Regions from separate parts of the Lysinibacillus sp. GJ-1 genome, predicted to be linked through region 2. Evidence: riboswitches for the same ligand, from Rfam matches in the RefSeq annotation. Region 2 holds a riboswitch; each other region holds the start of a gene.
The links. Region 2 has a riboswitch for S-adenosylmethionine ahead of metA (homoserine O-acetyltransferase MetA). Riboswitches for the same ligand answer to the same signal wherever they lie in the genome.

Region 1: another riboswitch for S-adenosylmethionine. It lies ahead of LO754_RS20890 (bifunctional homocysteine S-methyltransferase/methylenetetrahydrofolate reductase); the one in region 2 lies ahead of metA (homoserine O-acetyltransferase MetA).
Region 3: another riboswitch for S-adenosylmethionine. It lies ahead of LO754_RS18730 (methionine ABC transporter ATP-binding protein); the one in region 2 lies ahead of metA (homoserine O-acetyltransferase MetA).
Region 4: another riboswitch for S-adenosylmethionine. It lies ahead of metK (methionine adenosyltransferase); the one in region 2 lies ahead of metA (homoserine O-acetyltransferase MetA).

Annotation. Positions count from the first base shown of each region.
Region 1 covers NZ_CP088912.1:4,196,546-4,204,351, forward strand. The annotation lists gene metH (methionine synthase) at 1-1,273, opposite strand, end outside; gene LO754_RS20890 (bifunctional homocysteine S-methyltransferase/methylenetetrahydrofolate reductase) at 1,266-3,113, opposite strand; SAM riboswitch class I at 3,203-3,302, opposite strand; gene hemG (protoporphyrinogen oxidase) at 3,422-4,816, opposite strand; gene LO754_RS20900 (globin-coupled sensor protein) at 4,972-6,261, opposite strand; gene LO754_RS20905 (SEL1-like repeat protein) at 6,939-7,806, opposite strand, start outside.
Region 2 covers NZ_CP088912.1:2,172,147-2,179,952, reverse strand. The annotation lists gene LO754_RS10380 (spore germination protein) at 1-1,315, shown strand, start outside; gene LO754_RS10375 (Ger(x)C family spore germination protein) at 1,344-2,540, shown strand; gene LO754_RS10370 (hypothetical protein) at 2,547-2,777, shown strand; gene LO754_RS10365 (GerAB/ArcD/ProY family transporter) at 2,806-3,963, shown strand; gene metA (homoserine O-acetyltransferase MetA) at 4,041-4,976, opposite strand; SAM riboswitch class I at 5,077-5,186, opposite strand; gene LO754_RS10355 (nucleotide excision repair endonuclease) at 5,430-5,801, shown strand; gene panF (sodium/pantothenate symporter) at 5,897-7,342, opposite strand; gene LO754_RS10345 (YhdT family protein) at 7,342-7,605, opposite strand.
Region 3 covers NZ_CP088912.1:3,766,707-3,774,512, reverse strand. The annotation lists gene LO754_RS18750 (arsenate reductase family protein) at 1-55, shown strand, start outside; gene gcvH (glycine cleavage system protein GcvH) at 137-517, shown strand; gene LO754_RS18740 (hypothetical protein) at 716-1,057, shown strand; gene LO754_RS18735 (thioredoxin family protein) at 1,072-1,383, shown strand; SAM riboswitch class I at 1,440-1,544, shown strand; gene LO754_RS18730 (methionine ABC transporter ATP-binding protein) at 1,629-2,657, shown strand; gene LO754_RS18725 (methionine ABC transporter permease) at 2,647-3,315, shown strand; gene LO754_RS18720 (MetQ/NlpA family ABC transporter substrate-binding protein) at 3,383-4,246, shown strand; gene LO754_RS18715 (nucleotide sugar dehydrogenase) at 4,840-6,165, shown strand; gene LO754_RS18710 (polysaccharide deacetylase family protein) at 6,182-6,820, shown strand; gene LO754_RS18705 (polysaccharide deacetylase family protein) at 6,910-7,608, shown strand; gene LO754_RS18700 (glycosyltransferase family 2 protein) at 7,614-7,806, shown strand, end outside.
Region 4 covers NZ_CP088912.1:3,638,687-3,646,492, reverse strand. The annotation lists gene LO754_RS17955 (NUDIX domain-containing protein) at 1-336, shown strand, start outside; gene LO754_RS17950 (prolyl oligopeptidase family serine peptidase) at 311-1,087, shown strand; gene pckA (phosphoenolpyruvate carboxykinase (ATP)) at 1,151-2,737, opposite strand; SAM riboswitch class I at 2,940-3,058, shown strand; gene metK (methionine adenosyltransferase) at 3,316-4,512, shown strand; gene LO754_RS17935 (gamma carbonic anhydrase) at 4,875-5,387, opposite strand; gene LO754_RS17930 (alpha/beta hydrolase) at 5,523-6,329, shown strand; gene LO754_RS17925 (alanine/glycine:cation symporter family protein) at 6,459-7,806, shown strand, end outside.

The DNA.
Region 1 (7,806 bases), 2.0 Mb from region 2:
AAAATTTCAATGCTTCCTCAATTACTTTTTCATCTGTGGAGTCGATAACCAGTGGAACCTTAACCTTTTTCACAACTTCCTGCATAAATCCACGCATATCCGCCAATTCATCTCGGTCAGGGTTCGCTAAACAAATATCGATAACATGTGCACCATTTTTCACTTGCGCACGTGCAATTTCTGCCGCTTCCTCATATTTACCATCAATAATTAAATTTTTAAATTTTCGAGAGCCAATAACATTTGTTCGTTCCCCAATAAATAATGGACGCATTGAATCATCGTACACTAAAGGTTCAATACCCGATACGACATGACCATGTGTAGCTTCAGGCAATTGACGTGGCTTTGCATCCTTCAGTACTTCTCTAATTGCTGCAATATGGGCTGGTGTTGTCCCACAACAACCACCGACAATATTCAGCCAGCCTTTTTCCGCAAAACCTTTTAATTTTTGTGATAGGGATTCGGGTGATTCATGATAGCAACCTTCCTCATCCGGTAAACCTGCATTCGGATAACAGCTAATATAGCCAGTAGAAAGCTCTGCTAGTGAACGAATATGGTCGGTCATAAATTCTGGACCAGTTGCACAGTTTAAACCGACTGAAAGCGGCTTAATATGTTCGATTGATATGTAAAAAGCATCGATTGTTTGCCCTGCTAATGTTGTACCCATCGGTTCAATCGTGCCGGATATCATCACCGGTAATTCTTTGCCCGTCTCTTTAAACGCACGTGACACCCCTAGTGTCCCCGCTTTTACATTGAGCATATCTTGACTCGTTTCAAGTAGCAGTACATCTGAACCTGCTTCAATTAGAGCCTTTGCCTGTACATAAAAGTTTTCTTCTAGTTCATCAAAGGTAATACCGCCAGTGACTGATAATGTTTTCGTCGTTGGGCCCATCGCTCCGGCAACGAAACGTGGCCATTCTGAAGTAGAAAATTCATCCACTACTTTGCGTGCAATTTCCACAGCACGTTTATTAATCTCTTCCGCCTTAGCCCCAAGATTATATTCATTTAATACGAGAGGTGTACCGCCAAACGTATTTGTGCAAATGATATCCGCACCAGCTTCTAAATATTTTCGATGAACCTTTTCAAGCACATCGGGTCTAGTTAATACAAGATTCTCGTTACATCCATCAAGCTCCTCACCACCAAAATCTTCTGCTGATAAGTTTTCATTTTGAAGCATTGTACCCATTGCGCCATCCAGAATTAAAATTCGTTTCTCTAGTTGCTCTTCAATCAAGTGCTTAGCCATCTATACTTACTCCTTTTTTCTGTTCATCCAATTGTCCGATAAATTTCATTAATTCAAGCGTCATATCATAGCGTAAAAACGGTGTAATTAAATAAATACCATTAAAATATTCTGCCGCTACTTCTACTAACTCTTTGGCAATTGCAATCCCTTCTAATGTTGAACGTTCTTTATCTTCACCACACGCCTTCATACGTGATAGTGCATCGTCTGATAATTTAATCCCTGGTACTTCATGATGTAAAAACTCGGCGCTCTTATAGCTCGTTACTGGCATAATCCCAATATAAATTGGGGCGTCTAAATGCTTTGTTGCTTCATAAATTTCCACAATTTTTTCTTTTGTATAAACAGGTTGAGAAATAAAATAATCCGCACCATGTTCAATCTTTTTCTCTAAGCGTGTTACTGCACGATCTAATACACGAACATTGGGGTTAAATGCTGCCGCAACAGAAAAATTTGCTTTCTTACGAAGTGGCTTACCGGAAAATGATATCCCCTCATTCAACTGTTTAATTAATTGAATAAGCTCCATGGATGAAACATCATAAACACTTGTGGCACCTGGGAAGTCTCCTACCTTTGTTGGATCTCCAGTAACCGCTAAAATATCATGAATGCCAAGTGCATTTAAGCCCATTAAATGGGACTGTAGACCAATTAAGTTACGGTCACGGCACGTAATATGCGTCAACGGTCGTACACCATGTGTCTCCTTTAATAACGCACCCATAGCGACATTACTAATGCGGGGAGACGCAAGCGAATTATCAGCCATCATCACGACATCTGCACCTGCTTCATATAATTTTTTTGCCCCTTGAATAAAACCGTCAATTTCTAGATGTCTCGGAGTGTCTAACTCTACGATAACCGAACGTTCGCGCTTCACCTTTTCATGTAGCGGTTCATATGTCGCAGGTTCCGCTTCCCGCACAATCTCTACTTTTTCAGGTTTCGTATACTTTGCTTCAACCGGCGTTAACTCTTCTAAATATTTCTTCGCAGCTGCTATATGCTTAGGTGTCGTACCACAACATCCACCGATTAAACGAACACCTTGGTCACGCAATGCAACTGCCGCTCGGCCAAAATAATCAGCTTCTGACTCATAAACGACACGCCCATCCTCTAAATCTAGTAGTGACGCATTTGGATATGCTGACATAAATGCTTTATCAGGAAGCTCCACACCTTCAAATGCTTGAATTGTATGATGGGGACCTAAACGACAATTGACGCCTACTACATCTGCACCAAGAGCTTGTAACTCATGTAATGCTTGATTTAACGTCATTCCATTTTGCAACACACCCGGCTCATGCATGGATACTTGTGCAATAATTGGTAGCTCTGTTTTGCCGCGTAACATATTTAACGTTGCACTTAACTCTTCAAAATCATAATACGTTTCAAGTAAAAGACCATCAGGATTGCCTGCAAGTAACACATTTGCTTGTTCTTCAACAGTCAATAATATTTCCTCTAATGTAGCATCACTTTTACGGATGCCACGGATGCCCCCAATTGTCCCTAAAACAAATTGCCCGCCATCAGCTGCCGCTCGTTTTGCAATCGTGATTGCCGCTTCATTAAATTGTTGCACTCGTGATTCTAAGCCGTAACGTGCTAATTTAATCGCATTTGCACCGTAAGTATTGGTCTGAATGACATCTGCACCAGCGGCTATATATTCTCTATGAATTTTTTCAATTAACTCCGGTCTTTGTACATTCATTTCCTCATGACAGTACTCTAAGCCGTAGCCATATAATACTGTACCAATGGCTCCATCCGCAGTAAGCACATGTGTTTTTAACTTTTCTAGCAATCCCATAAATCGTAGCCCTCTCTTTCCTTGTATCCAAAATATAAAAAGCCTTCTTTTACAAAAAGAAGGCTTTAACGAATCGCAATTGTTGTTCCTTCTCATCTTCGACCAATAAGGTCTTCTGGATTTAGCACCTGACATAAGTTGGTTGCTGAAGCTTCATAGGGCCAGTCCCTCGGCTTCTCTTGATAAGAATATAGTATGAATTTTTCAAATAATTAAAAGAATCATATCGTTTACAGGCGATAGAGTCAAGACTATTTCACTTAACAAAGAAGATTTCTCACGAAAAAAATATTATTTTAGCTTTAACTTCACCGTGATACTAGTTTTTCCGCAAGCGCTTCGCCTATTTTTTTACCATTTTGAATACAAGCACCAATACCTACGCCGAAATATGAGCAACCTGCTATCGATAAGTTGGGATACCGTTCTGCAAGCTCCACTGTTAAGCCTTTCAACGCCTCATGATGTGCCAAATCGTATTTTGGCATTTGATCGATCCACTTGGCTACATTTACAACCATTGGTTTTTCATCAATGCCTAAACTTTTCTTTACATCTTCTAATGCTACAGCTGTCAATTCTTCATCTGTCATCATACGTAATGTTTCATACGCAGGGTTAATGCTCTTATAAAAGAGGCGCACGAGCAATTTGCTATTAGCAGATGTATGTTTCCATTTTCGGCTTGTCCATGTTGCGGCATTGCATTGTACATTCGAGTTATGTGACACAATAAAGCCTGTCCCATCTGCCGGTAGCACTGCGTCTGGTACATCAAAGCCTAGGTAAATGGTGATGGCAGAGGCTGTAGTAAATTCTTTAAAATAGCGATCCAATGATGGGTCCTGTAATAAGCTTTGTACGGCTTCATTTGGCAGTGCTAATACTACGTGCTCAGCCTCAAACATGCTTCCATCTGCTAATGTAATTGTATAATGTTCTTCATGTTTTTTTACATTGGTTGTCGCTACGCCTTTAATAATTTCTACATTTGTTAACGTTTCTTCAAGACGATGGATAAGTGATGATAAGCCCTGTTTAAACGAAATAAACTTTTTGTTGGAAGCTTTTACAAATTGTTCGCGATTTGCCTCAAAACCTTTAATAATACTACCGTACTCATTTTTATAGTCGATTATGTACGGTAAGGTAGATGCTATCGACAGTTGATGGAGGTCACCCGAATATACCCCAGCTAATACTGGTGCAATTTGATTTTGTACAAGTTCTTCCCCTAAGTAATATGTTAAAAACTCACCGATTGAGCTGTCCTTAGTAAAGCCTTTATTCGGCATTGTTAAATCTTGTAATGCCTGTTGTTTACCTGCTTCTGATACTAGTGTACTCGCTTCAAGAGACGCTAAACTCATTGGAATACCGAATGTTGAATCAGCAGGGATCGCATGTAATTCGTCATTTGTATAGATATAAGATACCCCTGTTTCGTTGTACACTAGCTCCTGTTCGAAATTAAGCTCCTGCACCAACTCCATGACCCCTTTATGACGAGCCACAATCGAGTCAGCACCCGTTTCCATAATGAATCCTTGCTCATAAGCGGAATGTAACTTACCACCTAAGTAGGGATTTTTCTCAACAAGCACTAGTTTGACATCTATGTTTTTTTGCAATACTTGGCGTTGTAAATAATGCATCGTACATAAACCAGTAATGCCGCCACCTAATACAACTATTGTTTTCATAAAGTATCGCCCCTAATTCGTTATTTCTCTCCTTATTAGTATAAACTTTTTTCACAAACAATAACGTTCAACCCATTACAAATTTAGCAACACTATAAAGTGTCAGGCACTCAAACAATTCGAAATTGTTTGAGTGCCTGACACCGAAAGTTCACCTAGTTTAAGTTTTGTGCGACATTTGCTAATTTGTCAGCTGAATTTGTTACTTCATTAAATGCTAGCCCAAGCTCATGAAGGACCTGAACTAAGGCCTGAACCTCTTTTTCCATAAGGTCATTTTGACACTTAGCTTCTGTCATTGCATCTAAAATTTTATTAAACTGTCCTTCAGTTTGAGCCATGTTCTCCTCACCTGAAGCAACCTCTGCCTGAATATTACTAAGCGAATATGCCAGTTTAGACGTTCGCTCTGTCGTTTTTTCTAATAATTTTGCAACGGATGTAACAGATTCTTTCGTCTGACTAGATAATTTACGTACTTCCTCTGCCACAACACTAAAGCCTTTCCCCGCCTCTCCAGCGCGGGCTGCTTCAATAGCTGCATTTAAAGCAAGCAGATTTGTTTGGTTGGCAATGTTCGTTACAACATTCATAATCGCTTCCATTTCTTTCGACATATCCGTTAATTGTTTAATATTATCCGTAATATCATCCACTGACTGAATAATATTACACATATTTTGAGATTGATGTTGTAAGCATTCGCGACCTTCTATTGCTTGACTTTCTGCTAACGTACTCACCTGAAGCGATTTTTTTGCCAATTGCTTAATTTCATGTGATTGATTATTTAATAGATGGAAGGAGGCATTTGTTTCTTGTGAAATGGTCGCTAATCCTTCTGACGATTCCACAATTTTTTTCTCAACTGCTTCTTTCTCACGTTCAACGTTTTCCTTCAGTTGCTCAATTGTACTTTCGAACGCTTCTAATACAAGTTGCTGCTCGAAATTAGAAATTTTAGAAATTGCTCGTATTGTATTCAATTGGTCTTTCGGATGCACTACATGTTCTTCAACTAAATCAATAAATGACATGGTTAAATCTTGGAAAGCACAAATATACCATTGTGTTCTCAGTCCGATATGTACATGCACTTTGGCGATATTTACTCGTCTTTTATAAAATTCCTCATCAATTGTACCGTTAAACATTTCAATAATATGACGACGCAATGTGACCTTCAATTTATCCACAGAACTATGTTTATTAATAATATCTACTAAACTATGCTCAGTTCCAATCATTTCATAAAACCGGTCAACGATGTGATTTATGTTGTCCTCAACAAATGGTTTAAAAGCTTTTAAATATTGTAAATCTTCTTTTGTCAAATTTAGCATTTCAATTTGCTTAACCAGTGTTCGAGAGTTCGGAACATCCATTGTCACCGAGTATTGCTGTAAATCTAACGTCATTGCCTTTTTCTGTTTTTGAAAAATCACACTTTTCCCTCTTTCATTACGTGTTCTTTTGAAAAGCTGAGCAAAAATCCCATTTCCGTTTACCCAAATATATTGACAAATCTATGAAAAGATACCACAACCATTAATAAATTTACAAGAAAATAATATAACAAAATAACATCATAATAAGCAGTAATTCATTATTTTTCATTATTAAAATCACTCATATACATTATACATTTTTAATATAATTGTCAATTTATTATATCCTATATTTTACCATTAAACAGCATACAGTTTAAACGTAAACTAAATGGTCTTCAACTGTTAAATTGCAATAAAACGCTATCATAATTTTTTTCAGTAGCTATTTCTACAGTATTTATTAGAATTTACGTATTCCCTCTGCAACACTACATGTAATATTAAGTATCTGTAATTTCAATATCTCCCCTTCGGCCATTTATTAAGAGTCCTTTATCCTGTTTTTTTATTTAAAAATGAATATAATTAACCATTGTAAATTTTGTTAATAAATAGCATAAAATAACCATTCTATTAACAGTCTACTCCTGTAAAAACGAATTCTCTCTCATATCATTTTTCTATGTATAGATGTATGATCACTATTTGCTCATCCACCACAATAAAAAACCGCAACGCCTAGTTCACAGCTAACCGTTACGGGTAAATTTCAATATCATAAAATTTCAAATTTAAAGTTCTTCTAATTCTTCTAGTAAAACGGTTGCTTCTTCTATACCTGCTTCTGCCGCAAGCCCATACCATTTTTTCGCTTCTTTAATATTACGTGGTATTCCCTCACCTTTGTTATAAATATGACCAAGCTGCAATTTTGCTTCAGGGTCTCCTTGGAGTGAGGCTTGCTTGAACCAATGAATACCTTTTTCAATATTACGAATCCCCGTTAAACCCTTGCTCCAAATAAAGCCCAAATCATAAAATGCATCTACATGATATTGTTCAGCCGCTCTTTCAAACCAATATAAACCACGATTTATATCCCGCGCTTGCCCTAAGTGACCTTCTAAATAAATCCCACCTAGTCTGTATTGCGCTTCAACATAGCCTGCCTCAGCCGAATTTTTATAAAAGGCAAATGCTTTCTCTTCATCTATTGCAACACCTAACCCTTGTTCATGCATAAGACCTAATGTAAACATTGCCTCTGCCACCCCTTGTGCGGCAGCAATCTCGAACCAATGTTTAGCAAGTGACATATTTTCTGGTACACTCTCACCATTCAAATACATATCCGCTAAATTATTTGCCGCATCTGCATGCCCTTGTTGCGCTGCAGCTTCGTATAACTTAAAAGCACGATCATAACTCTCTTCTACACCAATTCCTTCAAAATAATAGTTACCAAGAGCATATTGGGCATTCGCATTATCTTGTTTTGCCGCTAATTCAAACCACTTAATCGACTTTTTCGGTTGGAAAAATGTATCCTCATTTGCACTATAATATTCTCCAAGTTCAAATTGGGCATCTGCATCTTGTTCTTCAATCGCAGCTTTGTATAAATCGATGATTTCTTCATGGTCTAAATCTTCTTCTTCA
Region 2 (7,806 bases):
AAATCTACTGCTTGAAATTGACAACGAACCGGAAAATAAAATTGACAACATAAATGACTATATGAAAAAACATTGTTTAGCGGTAGGTGATGTAAAAGATCTTTTTGATTTTACCGCATTATTTACGTCCATTTTAAATGGTGAGACCGTCATTTTATTAGAAGGGCAATCCGTGGCGATTGGAACAGATACTAAAAACGCAAAAGATCGAGCCGTCACCGAGCCACAAACAGAATCTGTGATTAGAGGGCCCCGCGAATCTTTTACTGAAACATTGCGGACCAACACAGCACTCATTCGTCGCAAAATAAAAAGCCCTAATCTTTGGATAAAATCTCGGGTCATAGGAGAGGTAACCCAAACAGATGTAGCTGTTATGTATATCAATGGCATAGCCAATGACAAAATTGTACAAGAGGTGCTTGACCGATTAGATCGAATTAAAATTGATGGTGTATTAGAAACTGGCTATATTGAGGATTTTATTCAGGACTCGAAATATTCCATATTTCCAATGATTTATAATACAGAACGGCCAGATGTTATTGCCGGTGAATTATTAGAAGGTCGAATTGCGATATTAGTGGATGGAACACCTATTGTATTAACCGTCCCTGTCGTATTTACATCCTTTTTACAGGCTGCAGAAGATTATTACCAAAATTGGATTATTAGTTCCCTAATCCGCCTTTTACGTTTTTTTGGTATTTCGCTTGCATTAATTATGCCTTCTTTATATGTGGCTATTACGACCTTTCATCAAGAAATGCTTCCGACGCCAATGCTTATTAGTATCGCTTCACAGCGAGAAGGCGTGCCCTTCCCCGCCGTCGTTGAAGCACTAATTATGGAAGTTGCCTTTGAAATATTGCGAGAAGCAGGTCTACGGATGCCAAGAACGATTGGTCCAGCCGTATCCATTGTTGGTACGTTAGTAATAGGACAAGCTGCCGTGGAAGCTGGCGTAGTATCCGCGGTGATGGTCATTATCGTGGCATTAACAGCCATTTGTAGTTTCCTGTTTCCTTCTTACGGCTTATCAAATACGATTCGTGTCCTACGCTTCCCTCTTATGATATTAGCTGCGATTTTTGGTTTATTTGGGGTGATGTTCGGCATTATGATGATTATCCTTCATTTATGTAGTTTAAGATCTTTTGGTGTTCCATATATGAGTCCCTTCGGGCCATTAATTGTAAAAGACCAAAAAGATGCGATGGTCTTGTTCCCACGCAGAAAGTTATTGACAAGACCGCGATTGGTTAGTCAAAAAAATAATGTTCGAGAACAACAATATCACGAAAAAAAGAACTAAACATTAAAGTGCAAATGAGGAATCCATCATGTCAAACAGAAAGATGATTTTGTTATTCTTAATCCTCACTTTATTATTGAGTGGTTGCTGGAGTAAGCGAGAATTAAACGAATTAGCAATCGTCGTGGCACTAGGTATCGATAAGGTCGATGAGGATTTTGAAGTTTCCATTCAAGTAGTAGATCCGAGTCAAATTTCTTCAAAGCAACCATCCAGTGGACGCGCACCCGTTGTTACCTACCATGCTAAAGGAAAAAGTGTGTTTGAGGCCATTAGAAGAATGACAACGTTAACACCTCGGAAACCTTATTTTGCTCATTTGCAAATTGTCGTAATAGGTGAAGAATTAGCAGAGGCAGGCTTAAACGAACCACTAGATTTTATTGCAAGAGATCATGAATTTAGAAACGACTTTGATCTTGTAGTATCTCATAAAACAGCGGCAAAAGAAGTGCTGAATGTCTTAACACCCATTGAAAAAATGCCCGCCAATAAATTATTAAATTCGATCAAGGTGTCGGAAAAATCATGGGGTTCAACCTTATCTGTTCGCACAGATGAATTGCTCAACACCCTTAGTGGTAAAGAAAAAAGTGCCGTTTTATCAGCAGTTGAGATACAAGGAGATTTGCAATTAGGGATTGACCAAACCAATGTAGAAAGAATTAAAACACCTGTTATTTTAAAATATGCGGGTATCGCTATGTTTAAAGAGGATAAATTAGTCGGGTTATTATCAGAAGATGACAGTATTTATTTTAATTACTTGAATAACAAAATTAAAAGTACAGTAGAAGTTCTCGCGTGCCCTAAAGGTGGAGAGTTATCCACTGAAATTACGAGTTCGTCCTCCAAAATTAAAGGGACTTTCAAAAATGGTACGCCGCACATCACGATAAAAATTGATGTTACGCAAAATATTGGTGAAGTGAATTGTGCCATTAATTTAACCCAAAACCACACCATTCAACAGATCGACAAAAAGACAGCAGAAAAGATAAAAGCACATACAGAAAAAACTTTAGCTATTATTCAGAAAAATTATAAGCTCGATTTATTAGGTTTTAGCGAGGCACTCCATCGCAGCGATCCGAAAAAGTGGGAAAAGATTCATAAAGAATGGTCAACACTTTATCCAACTGTACCTGTTACGATTCATGTACAGGTCACAACCCAAGGATTAGGAACAATCCAAAACTCATTATTGTACAATTCAAAGGAGTAACTCACGATGTTCATTAGCATGATCGTCATACTTGTTTCGTTGATGATTGCTTATCTTATGATTCCCCCATTGTTGAAAAAAGGCGAAAAAAAAACAATATTCGCCTTTTCTATTTTATTGTTTATAGGCGCCATTTTAAATATCGCCATTGGTTTAAAAATAAATATCCCTAGCCCATTAGATTTTATTACATTTATTTTTACACCTATTAGGAAAATGTTATTATCATTTTTTTAATAAGAATGACTAGAAAGGGTAGTGACTAATGGAAAAACAATTACTTAGTGCCAGACAATTTACAATCATTACCCTTCTCCATTCTATTGGAACGGCCATATTAATTGTGCCAGCGAGCATTACAAAGCAGCTTCATCAAGATGCATGGATTGGCGCAACTATTGGCGTCTTATTAAGCTTTTTAATTGTAAAATTGTATACAAGCCTTGGAACTCAAACACCGCACCTTACGTTTGTCGAAGCAAATGGAAAAATTTTAGGTAAATTTTTTGGAACTTTGACCTCTCTAGGGTTTATCACTCTCGCATTTTTTTCGGCTAGTGAATTGTTATATTTTATTGGCATCTTTATGCAAACAGAAGTAATGCCCGAGACACCTACTTTGTCCTTTGCTGTATTATTTACCATTATTCTTGTTTTTGCATCGTTTCTAGGCATTGAAGTGTTTGCACGGTCAGCAGAAATCCTATTTCCTATATTTCTATTTATATTTATTGTATTTCTTGTTTGTATTTCGCCTCAAATTAATATTGAAAATATCCAACCTATTTTTGAAACAAAGACAACATCTTTAATAACCGGTATTCTTAAATTTATGAGTATTTTTTCATTCCCGCTCGTTATGTTACTTATGATTTTCCCTTCTGCTGTCAATATACCGAAAGCAGCACAAAAAGGATTTTATTTCGGCACGCTCTGCGGAGGAATTGTATTAATTATCATTATCGCCCTCTCAACACTCGTAATTGGTCCAACGAATACTTCCATTGAGTCATTTCCTAGCTATGCACTGGCTCAACGGATTTCTATAGGCAATTTCTTTCAACGTGTTGAAATTGTTATGGCTGTCATGTGGATTATCTCCATCTATATTCGAACTTTTCTCTATTTTTATGCTTCTGTAATAGGTATAGCACAAATCCTAAATATTAAAGATCCACGACCATTGATTTTGCCATTAGGAATGTGCATGATTGCGTTGTCTCAAATTGTTCATCCGAATATTGTGCATTCTAATAATTATAATCAAAAAATTTGGCCTCTGTATTCAGGCTTATTCACTGTCTTGTTAGCCCTCTTATTACTTGTCATTGCAAAAATGCGAAAGATAAAAAGCAAAACAGCCGGTGATTGTTCAAATCAACAAACTGACCAAAGTACATTGAACTCAAGTGAAACAACATAAAAAATCCAATTTCTCAGTATTTCGATTGAGAAATTGGATTTTTTAAATCTTCACAAAAGCAAATGGAAAGCGACAAATTAGATATGGTATTCAATTTCATCAACAAAATCCCATTCATACGGCGTTTCTTGATAAACATAGTAGTTTAGCCAATTGGAGAATAATAAATGGGTATGTGCTCGCCATGTATTAATAGGTTCTTTAGCTGGATCATCATTCGGGAAATAGTTAACAGGCACTGCAATGTCGATTCCTTTTGCCACATCGCGACTATATTCATCGGCTAGTGTTGTCGCATCGTATTCTAAGTGCCCAGTAATCATAATATTTTTATTATCTTTTGATTGGACAATAAAAACGCCTGCATCTTCTGAATACGATAGTAAACGTAATTCCGGATGATTGCGTACTTCTTCGATTGAAACAGAAGTATACCGAGAATGTGGTGCTGTAAATAAATCACTAAATCCTCTTACTAAATCGACCGTTAAATCCGTAATCACATGTGAATATACACCCGAACACTTTTCTGGTAATTCAAATTTTCCGATGCCATAGTGATGATATAAGGCAGCCTGTGCACCCCAACAGATATGCAAGACAGATGTGACATTCTTAGCAGACCAATCCATTATCTCTGAGATTTCTTCCCAATAATTCACTTCTTCAAATGCCATTTTTTCCACTGGTGCACCCGTAATAATCATCCCGTCAAAGCGACGATGGCGTATCTCATTAAATGTTGAATAAAAGAGTTGTAAATGCGATTTACTAACATTTTTAGACTCGTGTGTTGCCGTATTTAAAAATGTTATATTGACTTGTAATGGCGTATTTCCAAGCAATCGAAGTAATTGTAATTCTGTTTTCTCTTTTTCCGGCATTAAATTAAATATTAAAATATTTAACGGACGAATTTGTTGTGTTTTGGCACGATCTTCTTCCATGACGAATATTTTTTCCTCACGTAAATGTTCTCCAGCTGGTAAGTTTTTCGGAATATTAATTGGCATATTGTTGTCCCCTTTTCTTTCATTTTTTTCTCTCTATGTAAATTAAAAAATCCCCCTCATTCCATAAGAGCAAGAATGAGAAGGATAATTATCACGTTCACTCTTATCTCTCAAAGGAAAAATCCTTTGGTGGAATTAGCACCTTTCTAACAATGTTAGAGGTTGCTGAAGCGTCATAGGGCCAAATCCCTCAGCTTCTCTTGATAAGATTATTCAATTAAAAAGAATTGTATCATGAACAATTAAGAATTTCAATAATACATAGAATATTTTGTATTTAAACGAATGGAAGCTTATGAATTGTTAAACACTACTATCAAGTTATATTTTTGACAGCCAGTCCCAATTCTAATAGGCATACACGAAAATTAATGGAACCAATAAATCGTAATGGCAATCATAGAGGTATTATGTTAACATATACCTTTAGTAACAGAGAGGAACGTGAATATTTTGATTAAAATTGAACTCCCAAAACCAGACTTAGTAATTCGTCAACGTGAGCAAGTATTAAAACCAGGGGATGTAGAAATTACGCCTTTCCACGGTTTTATTGATTTCCATAAAATCACTCGCGAAAAAGGTGGCATTTTCTTATTTTATAATGAAAAAAATGAGCTATTATTTGTAGGGAAAGCACGTAAAATTCGCCAACGTATTAAAAAGCATTTTGAAGATAATGTATCACCAATGAAAAAATACCGTGATGAAATTTTCAAAATCGAAGTGTATGAAATTGATGATCCAATGGAACGTGAAATTTACGAAACATATGCGATTAACACATTCCGTGCAAAATATAATCTAGATAAAGTATTTTATTAAGATTCAAGCCGTTAGCATACATGATGCTAACGGTTTTTCTATTCTATAGTGGCAAAAAGAAAAACCCCAAGCGTTGTCACTCGAGGTTTTCATCATTAGATAAATAGTTTTTCATCTTTAAATTTATGAGCTGTTAGCCAACTGACGATAACAAAGATAATCAATGAAGCTACTATCGGGATGGTCACCGTATGCATACCAAAAATCGTCGGATAAAAGCGATCAATCATAATATATAACGTCATGCCCGTAATCATGGACGCAATCGCCCCGTATTTATTGGCTTTTTTCCAATACAACCCTAGCACAACTGACCAAATAAAGACAGCCTCTAAGCCACCAAATGCAAATAAATTGAGCCAAACAAGTAAATCTGGCGGATTTAACGCAAATACAACGACTGCTAAACCAATCACCGTTGTTACCACGAAGCTAGCACGCTTGATTTCTCGATCATTGGCAGTGGGCTTGATATAGTTCAAATAAATATCCTTTACCACTGTTGAACTAACTAGCATCAGCAACGCATTCACGGTAGACATCGTCGCTGCCATTGGTGCTGCTAACACAATGCCCGCTAAAAACGGCGGCAACACTTTTAACGTAAGCAACGGCATTACCTTATCACCAATTTCAATGCCAGGAATTACTGGACGGGCTAATACACCAATCAAGTGCATCCCGAACATAATTGTCCCAATAGCAATTGTGCCAATAATAATCGCTAAATGCATGCTTTTGGAATCTTTATAGCTCATGGCGCGGACTGCTATTTGAGGAAGCCCTACCACACCAATGCCGATTAAAATCCAAAATGTTGAGACGTACAATGGTGTCAGTTCCCCTTCAGCACCAAATGGTGACACTAGGTTTGGATTTTCCGCAACAAGGGACGTCATAATTTGATTGATGCCACCACCGGCAACGATTGTCCCAATCAGTAAAATTACAGTACCAATCACCATAATGGAACCTTGAACCGTATCCGTTAACGCTACAGCACGGAATCCTCCTATAATCACATAAATTAATACTGAAACAGCAAAAATAAAGAGTGCTGCTGTATAGTTAAGACCTGTTAATGATTCAATTAAGCGCGCGCCCCCGACCCATTGTGCCATCATCGCAGAAAATAAAAAGACAATAATACTAATCGCTGACAATATAACGATGACATGGCTTTTGTAGCGTTCACGTAAAAAATCAATTAATGTAATCGCTTGATAGCGGCGAGCAATAATGGCAAATTTCTTGCCTAGTATCATCAGTACAAAATAGCCTGCTGGCAGTTGAGCCATCGCTAACAAGACCCATCCAAGCCCTTTATTATAAGCAACACCCGGTCCACCGATAAAGCTGCTTGCACTACCATACGTGGCAATCATCGTCATTGCTAGGATAAAGCCGCCCATTTCACGACCGCCAAGAAAATATTCCTGTAAAAATGAATTCGATGAACGAACATGCTTATTCGCCCATATGCCAATCCCAAAAATAATAATTAAAAAAACAAGAAGCGGAAAAATAACTTGCCAATGCATTATTCATCCACCTCCCCGTCATCAAATGGTACCTCTTTAAAAAAGAGCTTTAAGACGAGCCAGATTAATACAATCATAAAACCTGTTCCAGCGATGCAACTATAGAAAAACCAAGCTGGGAAACCCAATACATACGAATACGCTGTTGGATCCCCCGAACCTAGACCATAGGCAAAGCCATACCAAATCGCAAAGTTGACAAATACAAGTCCAATGCCAATAAGCGCCTCACGATGCGCAATTTTAAAGCGTTGATCTTTCAAAATAGAATCCCCCTAACCTACTCTATTTTACTGTGATGTAGGACTAATGGGAAGCATTGTGAGAAAAGTAGATAAAAAAAGCAAAAGTTAGCGAACAATCCCTATCAACTGGGTATCTTACAAGGCTCCAATCCGAATACGCTTTCTGCCTTTTCGGACGATTGTTGTGATTTTTGTGGCGATTTCCCCCATCTTATTGGC
Region 3 (7,806 bases), 1.6 Mb from region 2:
AAAAAAAGTAACGTTAGGTTTTAAAGAAACAGAATTTGAGCAAGCTTGGAAATAACTGCTTTTATCCTTGTTTTTATGATAGAAGTATGGCACACTGATAGTGAATATATTACATATTTATGGAGGGGTTTTTGGCATGAGCACACCTAAAGACTTACGTTACTCTGAAGAACATGAATGGGTAAAATTAGAAGATGGTAAAGTACGTATCGGTATTTCTCACTTCGCACAATCAGAACTAGGAGATATCGTTTTCGTTGAGCTTCCACAAGTTGGCGACGAAATTAAAACAGATGATCCATTCGGAAGCGTAGAATCAGTAAAAACTGTTTCTGAACTTTACGCACCAATTTCAGGTACTGTAGTTGAAGTAAATGCAGACTTAGAAGATAGCCCAGAATTCGTAAATGAATCACCATATGAAAAAGCATGGATGATCGTTGTAGAGCCTGCTGATGCATCAGAGATTGAAAACCTTATGACAGCTGAGCAATACGAAAAATTGATTGCAGAATAAACAAGCCTGTAATAGAAAAACGTCGGCAAATTTACCGGCGTTTTTTATTATATAATGCTACAATTTTTCGGCGCAATCTTAGGAATTGCTAGTGCCATGAATTAATGGAAACGCTCAAAAGTTGAGATGCAATAGTATGAAATTCGGTTATTCAAATGTTATGCTGTAGTAGATAACTGTCTAAATGGGGGTGGCGTGATGTTCGAAGGCAAATGTTTAATCGTGGAAGGCCGTTCGGATAAGCTTCAAATTGAACCTATTCTTAGTGAAGATGTTACAATCCTTTGTACAAATGGTACAATTGGTGTGCATCAATTAGAAGAATTACTCGACCCATATGAGGGCTGTGAGCTCTATACATTTTTTGATGCGGATACATCAGGCGATAAACTACGTGCATTAATGGATAGACATTATCCAGAGGACGAGCATTTACGGACAATGCCAACATATAAAGAAGTAGAAACAACACCGAGGAAAGTGCTAGCGACGATTTTATTGCGTGCTCATTTTTCAATCCATAATGAATATATTTTGTAAGGTTGCGTGAAATCATGGAAGAATGGTCAAAAGAGCAGTGGGAAACGGCTGTACAGTCTGGAGACAAAACTGCCTTTTATTTATATACACCGATGTGCGGAACTTGTGCCGTTGCATCTAAAATGATGAATATCATTGAACAGTTACTGCCAGAGGTAAAAATAGGCAAGGCAAATATCAATTTTTTAGAACAAATAGCTTTTGATTTTCAAATTGAAAGTGTACCTTGTTTACTTGTTAGCGATGGAGGAGAGGTTATTGAAAAGATTTATGCCTTTCAATCCGTACCATTTTTATACGAATTGTTAAAAAAACCAATTGACTGAACTTTGCTAGCGTGGTAAAGTAACAAATATATTAAAAAACTATTAAATATATCGAACTCTTATAAAGAGCGGCGGAGGGACGTGCCCTATGAAGCCCGGCAACCATCACATTTGTGAAAAGGTGCCAAATCACCCAAAGATTTATCTTTGAAAGATGAGAGAACGGTTTAGCGTATAAAAGTACGTGACCCCTTCTACTTGTCTTGAGAGAAGGGGTTTTCTATATGAGAAAAGGAGTATTCGCTATGATACAGCTTCAAAATATTACGAAGAAATACAAAACCGCAAATGGCGAATTGACTGCTGTCAAAGATGTAAATCTTTCGATTAACAAAGGTGAAATTTTTGGCATTATCGGCTACAGTGGTGCTGGTAAAAGTACGATGATTCGTTTATTAAACGGTTTAGAAAAACCTACTACAGGTACAGTGAAGGTCAATAATCAAGAATTTTCATCTATTAAGGGGCAAAAGCTCCGTGATGCTAGACAAAAGGTAAGTATGATTTTCCAACATTTTAACTTACTTTGGTCCCGAACAGTGGCAGAAAACATTGCTTTTCCACTAGAAATAGCAGGCGTTTCTAAGCGTGAGCGAGAAGCACGCGTGAAAGAACTAATTGCACTCGTTGGCTTAGAAGGTCGCGATAAAGCGTATCCTTCACAGCTATCAGGTGGTCAAAAGCAACGGGTTGGTATAGCGCGAGCCCTTGCCAATAATCCAGAAGTTTTGTTATGTGACGAAGCTACATCTGCACTTGATCCAGAAACTACAGATGCAATTCTCGATTTACTAGTTGATATTAATGAACGATTAGGCTTAACCATTGTGTTAATTACGCATGAAATGCATGTTATTCGCAAAATTTGTCATCGTGTGGCGGTGATGGAAGCTGGAGAAATTGTAGAGCGCGGTGAAGTATTGCAAGTGTTCCAAGCACCTCAAGCGGCAATTACAAAAAAATTCGTCTCACAAATTACTGATACGAAGGAAACGCAGGAGACTGTTGCACAGCTTAGAGCGAATTATCCTACAGGGCAATTGGTCAAGCTCGTCTTTGTAGGAGAAAAAACAGAGCAGCCCGTAATATCGCATTTAGTGAAGCAGTTTGATGTAGAAATTAGTATTGTTCATGGTAACATCTCACAAACTAAAAACGGCGCATACGGCACACTTGTTGTGCAAATTGATGGCTCAGAGACAAATGTAGCAGCTGCATTAAATTATTTGAATACAGTTGAAGTACAAACGGAGGTGATTGCAGATGCTAACTAATCTCTTTCCGAATGTCGACTGGGAAAAAATGTGGTCTGCCACATATGAAACACTTTATATGACCACTATCTCAACGGTCATCACGTTCATACTTGGTTTAGCCATTGGTATTATCCTCTTTTTAACGAGCCCGAACCAACTATGGGCAAATAAAATCGTAAACTTTTTAACGGGGTCAATCGTCAATATATTCCGTTCGATACCATTTATCGTGTTAATTATTTTACTAATACCGTTTACAAAGTTTTTACTTGGAACAATCCGTGGAGCAGATGCAGCTTTACCAGCACTTATTATCGGTGCAGCACCATTCTATGCACGAATGGTATTAATTGCACTACGAGAAATTGATAAGGGCGTTATAGAAGCAGCGCGCTCAATGGGTGCTAAAACGTCCACGATTATATGGAAAGTACTAATTCCAGAATCATTACCAGCACTTATTTCTGGGATTACGGTAACGGCTGTTGCCCTTGTTGGCTATACAGCAATGGCTGGTATTATTGGTGCTGGCGGTCTAGGAAACTTAGCCTTTTTAGATGGCTTCCAACGTAATCGCCAAGATGTGACATTAATGGCAACTATTTTGATCTTAGTAGTCGTATTTATTATCCAATGGATTGGCGATATGATTACTTCGAAAACAGACAAACGTTAAAAAGGTTATACCGGTTATTTACCGCTAACATATTATTGTTTGAACAAAATAAAGGGAGTGTAGACAAATGAAGAAGTTATTAGCAGGATTATTTTTATCAGTACTTGTACTAGCTTTAGCAGCTTGTGGTGCTGGTAACAAAGATGAAGCAGGTTCAACAACTGGAGATAAGGCAGACGACAGTGCAAAAACTGAAGAAAAAGTAACATTAAAAATAGGTGCTTCTAACACACCTCACGCAGTTATTTTAGAAAAAGCAAAACCGATTTTAGCTAAAGAAGGCATTGACTTAGAAATCGAAACATACCAAGATTATGTATTACCAAACCAAGATTTAGATTCTGGAACAATTGATGCAAACTATTTCCAACATATCCCTTATTTAAATTTACAAATTAAAGATAATGGCTATGATTTTGTAAATGCTGGCGGTGTACACATCGAGCCAATCGGTATTTACTCTAAAAAATATAAATCTCTTGAAGACCTTCCTAAAGGTGCAACAATCTTATTATCTAATTCTGTTTCAGACCATGGTCGTATGCTGTCATTATTAGAAGCAAAAGGCTTAATTAAATTAAAAGATGGTATCGATAAAACTGCAGCTGAAATTAAAGATATTGTAGATAATCCGAAAGACTTTAAATTTGATGCGAATACTGCACCAGAACTACTTGTTCAAATGTTTGAAAACGAAGAAGGCGACGCAGTCCTTATCAACTCAAACTACGCAATCGATAATGGCTTAAACCCAATCAAAGATGCGATTGCTTTAGAAGATAAAGAATCTCCATATGTCAATATTATTGCAGTACGTGCTGGAGATGAAAATAAACCAGAAATTAAAAAATTATTAGAAGTATTAACTTCTAAAGAAATCCAAGACTTCATTCTGGATGAATGGAAAGGCGCAGTAGTACCAGTTAAATAATATGAACTTTTAAAAAGAGTATGTAAGTGAAAACTTACATACTCTTTTTTTATGTAAGGAAAATATCCGTCGTTCAAGGCAATGTCCAATCCGTCTTTTACGAACATATTTGTGTAAATAACAATAGTAAGAAAGTATTTATTATATTAAATGTGAATTATTAACATTGTTCAGTGTTACAATGTGACTTTTATTAATACAGTTAAAAAGAGGTGCGTGAAAAAGTGAACAATTAGGAAAAGGCCATTTTATTTTAAGCAATCGGAGTGTGACGATATTTTTTCTTTTTTTGAAATAATGCCATCTTTGCATCTAGTTAATTATATTTAGAAAAATAGTGCATGTATTAATTTACCAAAAATGATATAATACTAAAGGATTATATGAAGGTTTTTGGTGAAATCAACTTATTTAAAATAGTTATATATACATTCAATTAAAAATTGTTTAGAATTTGTTTAGTTGAAATTAGTACTATAGGTATGTTGGAAATGTGTACTTATTTTGTGGTGACAAGAGAATAAATTCCTTTTGCACAAAAAAGGATTTATTTGTATTTAATGTTTAAAATTAGGTAAAGGGGTAATTTGTTTATGGGGATTAAAATTGACTCACCAAAGTTAGCTTTATCGAAAAAAATCAAAACGAAACAGGCAAAAATTGGTGTAATCGGACTTGGCTATGTAGGATTACCACTCGCTATAGAAATGGTCAAAAAAGGGTTTCAAGTAATTGGTATTGATAAAAATAACGAAAAAATAGCTAAGCTAACGAATGGAGAAAGTTATATTGCTGATTTATCGGATGCTGTTATCCAAGAGGTCTTAAAAGAAGAGAAGTTGGAAACGACTGCGGATTTTTCAAAGCTTGCAAGTGTAGATGTCATGATTATTTGTGTACCAACTCCAACATCAGCAGATGGTACACCGAATATTTCTTACATTGAAGATGCGTCCAAATCAATCGCACAATATATTTCTGCCAATACACTAGTGATTCTTGAAAGTACGACGTACCCTGGAACGACTGAAGAAATCGTTCAACCAATTTTAGAAAAAAGTAATTATGTGATTGGGCAGGATATCTTTTTAACTTATTCCCCTGAACGTGTTGATCCTGGAAATATTAATTTTACCGTTTCAAATACACCGAAAGTAGTCGGTGGTGTGACAGAAGCATGTTTAGAAATAGCAAAACTATTTTATGAAACGATCATCAATACAAATGTTTTTCCTGTTTCTAACCCAAGGGTTGCAGAGATGGAGAAGTTACTGGAAAATACCTTTCGCCAAATCAATATCGCACTTGTTAATGAGCTGAGCAAAATATGCTACAAAATGAATGTAGATATTTGGGAAGTAATCGAAGCTGCTTCGACAAAACCATATGGATTTATGCCGTTTACACCTGGTCCAGGGGTAGGGGGGCATTGTATCCCTGTTGACCCTAAATATTTATTATGGGCAGGACAGCAACATGGTATTACGGCTTCATTAATTGAGGCGGCAGATAAAATTAATGATTCCATGCCGAGTTTTGTGGTTGAAAGACTGGAAAATTATCTTATTGACCAGAAGAAAGAGCTACGAGCTAGAAAGATTGTTGTTATTGGTGTCACGTATAAGCCAAATATTAATGATTTCCGTGAATCTCCTGCACTTCACGTCATCCAAGAATTATTGGAGAAGCAATATGATGTTATGGTTGTGGACCCATTTATCGAAACTTTTTCAGTCAACCAATACACACTTAATACTGTTGCATTATCAAAACAATTAATCGAAGAAGCAGAAGCTGTATTAATTTTAACGAATCATGCAGAAATTGATTATGGATTGATCGATCAATATGCTGCACTAATTTTTGATACACGGAATACCCATTTTTTATTTGCCAATAAAAATTATCATAAATTGTAAGGAGAACTGTGTGGAAATGAAAAGACTAAAATTATGTAGTTTACTAGTCGCTTTGTTCATAGCAGGATGTCAATCCGAAACACAAAGTCAAGTTGCACCAGTAGATTCGTCGATTGAAATAAAAGAACATGATGGAACGATGAGCGATATTTTACATCATGCCAATATTCTTACCCCAAAAGTGGCTTTGACTTTTAATGGACTTGCAGATAATGAGACAATGCAAAAGCTTTTAAAGGTATTAGATCAAACGAACATCAAGGCAACGTTTTTTATTGAAGGTATGCGTCTAGCACAAGAACCTGAATTGGTTAAGAACATATTGAGCAAAGGCCATGAAGTAGAAAACGGTACATTAACGTTCCCTGATATGGCAGATATAGATTATGAAGAGACTTATAAAGAAATATATTTAACAAATCAAATTTTTGAAGAGCAATTAGGTTATACACCGAAGTATGTGAGAAGTCGTTCAGGGGACGCAACAGACAATATGCGTTATGCTACAAATGCTCTTAATATGAAAGCTGTTGTAGAGGCATCTGTTAATCCGAAAGATCGTAATATGCAAAGTGCAGAGGAAATGATGACGTATATTCGAAAGTATGTAGATAGTGGTTCAGTCATCCATTTAAATACGTATATTAATCCGTAGTCATTGATGTTGTCCCGTTACTTGCACAGTTTGGCAAAGAAAAAGGCTTTACATTTTCTACGTTAACGGACGTATTTGAAAACGAATATTTGGTTAAATCATTAGAGGAAATTAAAGGCTACGATGCGATAAAAATAAATCCAGCATACGAAAATGTCCAACCGCATGTCTATTATCGGAAAAATACAACAAAAAAAGAAATTGCTTTATCCTTTGATGACTGGGCAAGTGAGGAACGAACGAAGGAAATTTTAGATGTTTTGGATAAGTACAATATTCAATGTACATTTTTCTTAATCGGGAAGGGTGTTGAAAAAAACCCTCAATTAGCACGATTAATTGTAGATCGAGGACACGAAGTAGCGAGTCATTCTTATAATCATGTCGATGTAACAACGATGACACCAGAGGAGTTACAAGAAGATGTATTGAAGGCACACCAAGCACTCACGTATGCCTTACAAGAATCACCGTTATTGTATTTTAGACCAAATCAAGGTGTTATTAATGAGGAGTCTGCTAAAATTATTGCCGCTACTGGCGTTCAAACAATTGCCATGTACGATATTGCATCATTTGATTGGAACTTAGATTATACGGCACAAGATATTTATGATCGGGTTATGACTAGGGCAGCTCCAGGAAAGGTAGTGGTGATGCATATTTTAGACGGTACAAAAACAGTCGAAGCACTGCCATTAATTATTGAACAACTTCAAAAGCAAGGCTATAGTTTTGCAAAAATGTCGACTTGGATTGAAGAAGATTCAAATAAGAAAGTGAATTGATAATCATGAAAACGAAAAAAGAGATTTTAACAATGCCGCGCTCTGATCGACGTATCTTATCCAATATTCCTGACCCTGAAAATGTACGGAGCCTCATTAATCGTCGAGGGGCTTCGTACCAAACAGAAGGGGATATTGACCCTACAAATGTAAATGAAATTTATCGTTTACAGTTATTAAGTTTGCGTTATGAAACTG
Region 4 (7,806 bases), 1.5 Mb from region 2:
GTGGAAGTGCCAGGAGGGAAGGTAGAATCAGGCGAAACATTAGAGCAAGCTGCTGTTCGGGAAGTATTTGAAGAGACGGGTGTGCATGTGAAAAATCTTCAATGGTTTGCAGAATATGCTGTCCACGGTGAACTATTGTTTTGTAAAACAGTCTTCACTGCGGAATTTGTCAGTCAGGAGAAGATAGATTTTGATTTGGAAACTTCGGGTATGGTCTGGTTAACCGATGAAGAGTTTGCAAGCCATCCAAATTTAAGCTTCCATATGAAAGATGAAGGCATGCAAAAAATGCTAGAGGAGCTGAAGCGCTTTGACAATCAATGGAGAAATAGTTGAAAAACGTCCATATCCTTCACCAAATCCAGCTATTCGATTATCAGAAATTACGTATCTATCCCTTGGATTACGTGTCAAAGGCTTACTAGCAGAGCCTAAAGCAGAAGGTACATATGACGGTTTTTTATATTTGCGTGGGGGTATGCAAAGTATCGGCATGGTAAGACCAGCACGTGTTGCACAATTTGCAGCCCAAGGTTTTATCGTGTTTGCCCCTTATTATCGGGGGAATAGAGGTGGAGAAGGCCGTGATGAGTTTGCAGGTCAAGATCGTTTTGATGCAGTGTATGGAGTAGATGTGCTAAAACAATTTTGCAACGATCATATCCATGTGTTTGGTTTTTCACGTGGAGGTATTATGGCGCTCTGGACAGCCATTTTACGGAAGGATATTACATCCGTTGTGACGTGGGCAGGCGTTTCGGATGCCACAGCTACATACTGGGAGCGAACCGATATGCGTCGAATGATGAAACGGGTTATTGGCGGGACACCTAATCGTGTTCCAGAAGCCTATGATGCACGCACACCTTTATTTCAAGTCGATCAGATTACAGCCCCAGTGCTAATTATCCACGGCTATCGGGATGAAAATGTAGATATTGAGCATGCAAGGCAGTTAGCATTTTACTTAGAAGATGCCAATAAAGTGTATGAAACTTGGTATGATCAACGTTTTGCCCACCAATATCCACCTGCCCAAAATCGTGAAACGGTTCGTGCATTATGCGAATGGATGAAGAAGCAGTGAAAATTGTTTGAGTGCCTGACACTAAAAAAAGGGAACGAATACATCGTTCCCTTTTTGTATGCATTATTTTAATGGCCCACCAAGATTAGTGATTGCTTCAGAAACATTTGAGAATTTCTTGAAGTTGTCGTTGAATAGACCAGCAAGTTCAGCAGCTTTCACATCGTAAGCAGCTTTGTCTGACCAAGCATCACGTGGGTTTAGCACTTCTGTTGGTACACCTTCAACTGCTGTAGGGATGTGTAAACCGAATACAGCATCTTGAATTGTTTCAACATTGTTTAGTTTTCCGTCGATTGCTGCACGTACCATTGAACGAGTATAAGAAAGCTTCATACGGCTACCTGTACCGTATTCGCCACCAGTCCAACCAGTGTTTACAAGGAATACTTGTGCGCCATGCTCATCGATTTTTTGACCTAACATTTCTGCATAAACAGTTGCTGGAAGTGGAAGGAATGGAGAACCGAAACATGTAGAGAATACTGGTTCTGGCTCTGTTACACCACGTTCAGTACCTGCAAGTTTAGATGTGAAACCACTTAGGAAGTGATACATTGCTTGCTCTTTTGTTAATTTACTGATTGGAGGTAAAACACCAAATGCATCAGCAGTTAAGAAGATGATTGTTTTTGGGTGACCTGCAACAGATGGATCAACGATATTTTCGATATATTGGATTGGATAAGCAACACGTGTATTTTCTGTTAATGAACCATCATCGTAGTCGCAAACACGAGTTTCAGGGTCTACAGCTACGTTCTCTAGTACAGAACCGAAGCGGATTGCGTTGTAGATTTCAGGTTCTTTTTCAGCAGAAAGGTTAATTGTTTTTGCGTAGCAACCACCTTCAATGTTAAATACGCCGTTGTCAGACCAACCATGCTCATCGTCACCGATTAATTTGCGGTCAGGATCAGCAGATAAAGTCGTTTTACCAGTACCAGATAAACCGAAGAATAATGCTACGTCACCAGCTTCCCCAACGTTTGCTGAACAGTGCATTGATAAGATGCCTTGTTGTGGTAATAGGTAGTTCATAATACCGAAAATCGATTTTTTAATTTCACCAGCATATTCAGTACCACCGATTAGGATGATTTTCTTTTCAAGTGATACAATGATGAATGTTTCAGAAGCTGTACCATCAACAGCTGGATCTGCTTTAAAGTTAGGAGCTGAAATAATTGTGAAATCAGCAACGTGAGAAGCTAATTCTTCTTCAGTTGGACGGATAAATAATTGATGGGCGAAAAGATTGTGCCAAGCATATTCATTGATTACTTGAATACTTAATTGTGAATCTTTGTCAGCACCAGCAAAACCTTTAAATACAAATAATTCGTCACGTTCTTTTAAGTATTTAACTACTTTTACATATAAGTTATCGAACACTTCAGAAGAAATTGGTTGGTTTACTTTACCCCAGTCAATTTTATCTTTTGTGCTTTCTTCTTCTACCGTATATTTATCTTTAGGTGAACGACCAGTGTATTTGCCAGTTTCTGCACGAACTGCGCCATCTACTGTTAACATTGCCTCACCACGAGATGTAGCTTTTTCAGCTAATTGTGGTACTGAAAGTTGAACGTTAATGTTCCCGCCGTTTAATAATTCCTTCAGTTCGTTTGCAATTTCTACTGAATTCATCGATTAAATACCATCCTTTTTTATAGTATTCCCTTGAGTTTGAGGGAGTTTTTCTTAATTTCAAAAATAGTATAACACAATTGCTTTAATAATCTATACTAATTCAAAAATTATTTTCGAGTTTTAAATACTTTTCAACAAAACGACATAAAATAATTGACATTGTTCTACCTTTTACGTAAGATGAGGAATTGAACGGATACTCTTATCCCGAGCTGGTGGAGGGTCAGGCCCTGTGAAACCCGGCAACCTGCATGAACTATTTCACGACATGCGTTGGTGCCAACCTGATGCAAGGGGATACCCCTTGAACGATAAGAGTGAAAGGTTACGAAGTCATTATTCCTTTCCTCATGTTAAGTACACGTGAGAAAAGGATTTTTTTTATTTTTAAAATGAATGTAAAGGTAAGTATGTGCAATTCTTTCCTTATTATAATGACGGATCTTTCGAAATCCTCATGTTAAAAGCAACAACGGCTTGAGAGTTCAATCCTTTAGGAGCGGACTTGACATGGGTAATGAGTACCGTATTAATTTCGCAAATACTATTTGTAAGAGTAATAGGAGGAAAACCAAATGACAAACCGTCGATTGTTTACATCAGAGAGTGTAACAGAAGGACATCCCGATAAAATTTGTGATCAAATCTCGGATGCTATTTTAGATGCTATTTTAACAGAAGATCCTAATGCCCGTGTAGCGTGTGAAACAACGGTCACAACAGGCTTAGTATTAGTAGCAGGAGAAATTACTACTTCTACTTATGTAGATATTAAAGGCATTGTGCGTGATACAGTAGCAGAAATCGGCTATACACGAGGCAAGTATGGCTTTGATGCTGAAAACTTAGCTGTACTAGTCGCAATCGGAGAGCAATCACCTGATATTGCCCAAGGTGTAGACCAAGCATTAGAAGCGCGTGAAGGTTCAATGACAGATGCGGATATTGAAGCAATTGGTGCAGGTGACCAAGGATTAATGTTCGGTTATGCATGTAATGAAACACCTGAATTAATGCCTCTACCAATTAGTTTAGCGCATAAATTGGCTCGTCGTTTAACAGAAGTACGTAAATCAGGTGAATTAGCATATTTACGTCCAGATGGTAAAACGCAAGTAACAATTGAGTATGATGAAAACAATGTCCCTGTTCGTGTTGATACGATTGTTATTTCAACTCAGCATGATGAAGAAGCAACACTTGAACAAATTCAAGCAGATTTAAAAGCATTAGTAATTGCTCCAGTAGTTCCTAGTGAGTTATTAGATGCACAGACGAAATACTTCATCAACCCAACTGGTCGTTTTGTTATCGGTGGTCCAAAAGGAGATGCTGGACTTACTGGTCGTAAAATCATCGTTGATACATACGGTGGTTATGCACGTCATGGTGGTGGTGCATTCTCTGGTAAGGATGCTACGAAAGTGGACCGTTCAGCAGCCTATGCAGCACGTTATGTAGCGAAAAATATTGTTGCAGCTGGTTTAGCAGAACGTGCAGAAGTACAGCTTGCTTATGCTATCGGTGTAGCACAGCCAGTATCGATTGCCGTTGATACGTTTGGTACAGGACGAGTAAGTGAAAGTGAAATCGTAAAATGGGTTCGCGAACTTTTCGATCTACGTCCAGCAGGCATCATTAAAATGCTTGATTTACGTCGTCCAATTTATAAACAAACGGCTGCATACGGTCACTTTGGCCGTACAGATTTAAATGTACCTTGGGAAAATACGGACAAGGCAGATGCACTAAGAGAAAAAGCTAGTTTATAATCTGTTTTGTCAAGAACATTCGATTTGGTAATGAACAAACGTAAATGTTTTTTTGAAAGGGGCTAGCTAGTGGCCCCTTTTTATCTTGCCTTTCGCATTTCTTCTTACTTGCTGCTAAGTCGGGGAGTAATGCACCTTCTATTTAAATGGTGAAGGCAACTAGTGCTCTTTAATCGAGTGAAAGATTTAAGCGGACTTTACGTAAGTAATTGAAAAAATTCGCTTTCTTCCCGTACGTCTACATACAAGATGTACTGTAGGCGGTTAGTGGAAGGAAATTGCGAATTTTTTTTATAAAGAGTTGTTACGTATGCAAACATCTACAACTTATAGGGGCAATTCGCCCGTTTTGTAAGCATCCATTATTTTTGAAGAGATTTGTAATATTGTCCTTTTTCCGCGTATTCTCTAACGATACGTTCCATATCTTCCTTATCTTCAGCATTTAATTCACGTACAACTTTCGCTGGACGTCCTAATGCTAAACAATTGGGAGGTATGACTTTACCTGGAGGGACAAGACTACCCGCACCGATAAATGCACCTTCTCCTATCTCTGCCCCATCTAACACAATTGATCCCATACCAATTAAGGCATTTTTTCGAATTGTACAGCTATGTAAGGTTACTTGGTGTCCAACTGTTACTTCATCTTCGATTATTAATGGATATTTTGGACTTTGATGTAGACAACAAAGATCTTGGATGCTTACTCGTTTACCAATAATTGTAGGAGATACATCGCCTCGAATCACTGTATTAAACCATATTGTTGTCTCTGCTCCAATCGTTACGTCTCCCGTAACGGTTGCATAGTCAGCAATAAAAACCGATGGATCGATTGTAGGTGTTTTGTCTTTAAAAGGATAAATCATGCTAATCGCCTCTTTTCTTTCTTTGATGTAGTATTATCGTATCAAATACGCAATTTTATGCAAATATAATTTTATAATGGTACGAATATTTCGTTATAATTATTGTGTAACTAATTATTTAGGAGGACTATGTGAATGTGGAAATGGGAAGCTGATGGACAAGCGAAGGCTGTGATTGCTATTGTTCACGGTGCATATGAAAACCACCGTTGGTACGCATGGCTGATTGAAAAACTTAGAATGGAAGGCTTCCACGTAGTCATGGGCGATTTACCGAATCATGGGGCAAATGCGAAACTATCACGTGTCCATGATGAGGACTTTAAAGAATACAACAAGTATACTAGGCATTTAATTGAAAATGCCTTTTCATATAATTTGCCAGTATTTTTAATAGGGCATGGACTAGGAGCAACGTTAATACTGCATACCATGCATAAGAGAAAATATGAATGTGCAGGAATTGTCTTGACCTCACCTTGGTTGCAATTGAACTTACAGCCTGGGAAATTATCGAATGCATTAACGAGCTTAAGTGCTTTGACGGCAAGTGTGAAGATGACACATGATATTACTTTCGACAAGTTATCACGTAGTGTCGAAGGTCGCGATGAAATGAAAGACGAGTTTCCTTTTATGTCTGTCATTTCAGTAAAATGGTATCGTGAGTTACAACAGATGATGCGCAATTTAGTGATTATGCCGAAAGCAGAGTTTCCAAATACCCCTATGCTTATTATGACTGGAGAAAGAGATAGCATTACAGAAACTAGACAAACACGTAATTGGTTGCATCAGCAGGAGTTTGCTGAATTCCAATTTAAAGAATGGGCAAAATGCTACCATAATCTGTACCATGAAATAGAGAGAGATGAAATTTTTTTCTATATCCGTGATTTTATTAATAATGCTTTGCGTAGAATTGGCTATATAATTCGATAGAATGTTTCCCCTCCGAAAAATATTGTTGAATAAGATGTATAGTAACTTAAAAATAATGTTGTAATTTTCAGAAAAATGTAATACTATAATGTCTTAAAGAACGAATATTCATATTTTGGGAGGGGTAAGATGGAAAGTATTGTTAGTTTTATGAACAGTATTTTATGGGGACCGTGGTTTATTTATGGTATTTTATTGATCGGTTTATTCTTTTCAATTATTACAAGGTTCCTACAAATAAGACATATTAAGGACATGTTTGTCTTAATGTTTAAAGGGGAAAAATCAGAAAAAGGAATTTCTTCTTTCCAAGCAATGTCGATTGCATTATCTGGGCGCGTTGGTACAGGGAACATTGCTGGTACAGCAACTGCCATTGCAATGGGGGGACCTGGTGCGATTTTTTGGATGTGGGCAATTGCCTTCATCGGTGCAGCGACAGCTTATGTGGAGTCAACATTAGCGCAAATATATAAAGAAGAGAAAGAAACAGAATATCGTGGTGGTCCAGCCTTTTATATTGAAAAAGGGATGGGGCAGAAGTGGTTTGCAATCATTTTTGCAATTGCAGCGTTAATAGCCATGTTAATACTAATGCCTGGTGTTCAATCAAATGCAATAGCAGGTGCCGTTGAAAACGCTTTTGGAATGGAATCTTGGATTACAGGAATTATTATTGTTGTATTATTAGGTGCTATTATTATCGGTGGGGTTAAATCCATTGCAAATGTTGCACAAGTAGTTGTCCCATTCATGGCTTTAGCTTATATTCTAATGGCAATCGTCATTATTTTTATGAATATTTCAGAAGTACCTGCTGTATTTTCGCTAATTTTCTCTAGTGCTTTTGGTGCACAAGAAGTATTTGGGGGAATTATTGGTTCAGCAATCGCTTGGGGGGTTAAGCGTGGTATTTATTCCAACGAAGCGGGTCAAGGAACTGGACCGCATCCAGCGGCAGCAGCTGAAGTTTCACACCCTGCTAAACAAGGTATTGTGCAGGCGGCATCTGTGTACATTGATACATTATTAGTTTGTTCAGCTACAGCATTTATGATCTTATTTACAGGTATGTATAATGTTCAGAATGAGAAAGCTGCGGAAGGTACAGATCCGTTTATTTACGTAGGTGAATTCAATGAAAATGGTCTTACTGGTGAGGAGCAAATTACCTTTGCGAAAAGTATTAAAGAAGGTGCTGCATATACACAATGGGCAGTGGAATCTTCATTGCCAGGCATTGGTTCAAGCTTCGTAGCAATCGCTTTATTCTTCTTCGCATTTACGACAATTATGGCGTACTACTATATAGCAGAGACGAATGTGGCCTATTTATTCTCAGGGAAAACCGAAAAGATTTTCATTTGGATAGCTAAAATCGCCTTTTTAATTGCAACATTTTATGGAACGATTCGTACATCTGACCTTGCATGGGCAATGGGTGACGTTGGCTTAGGATTAATGGTATGGATTAACG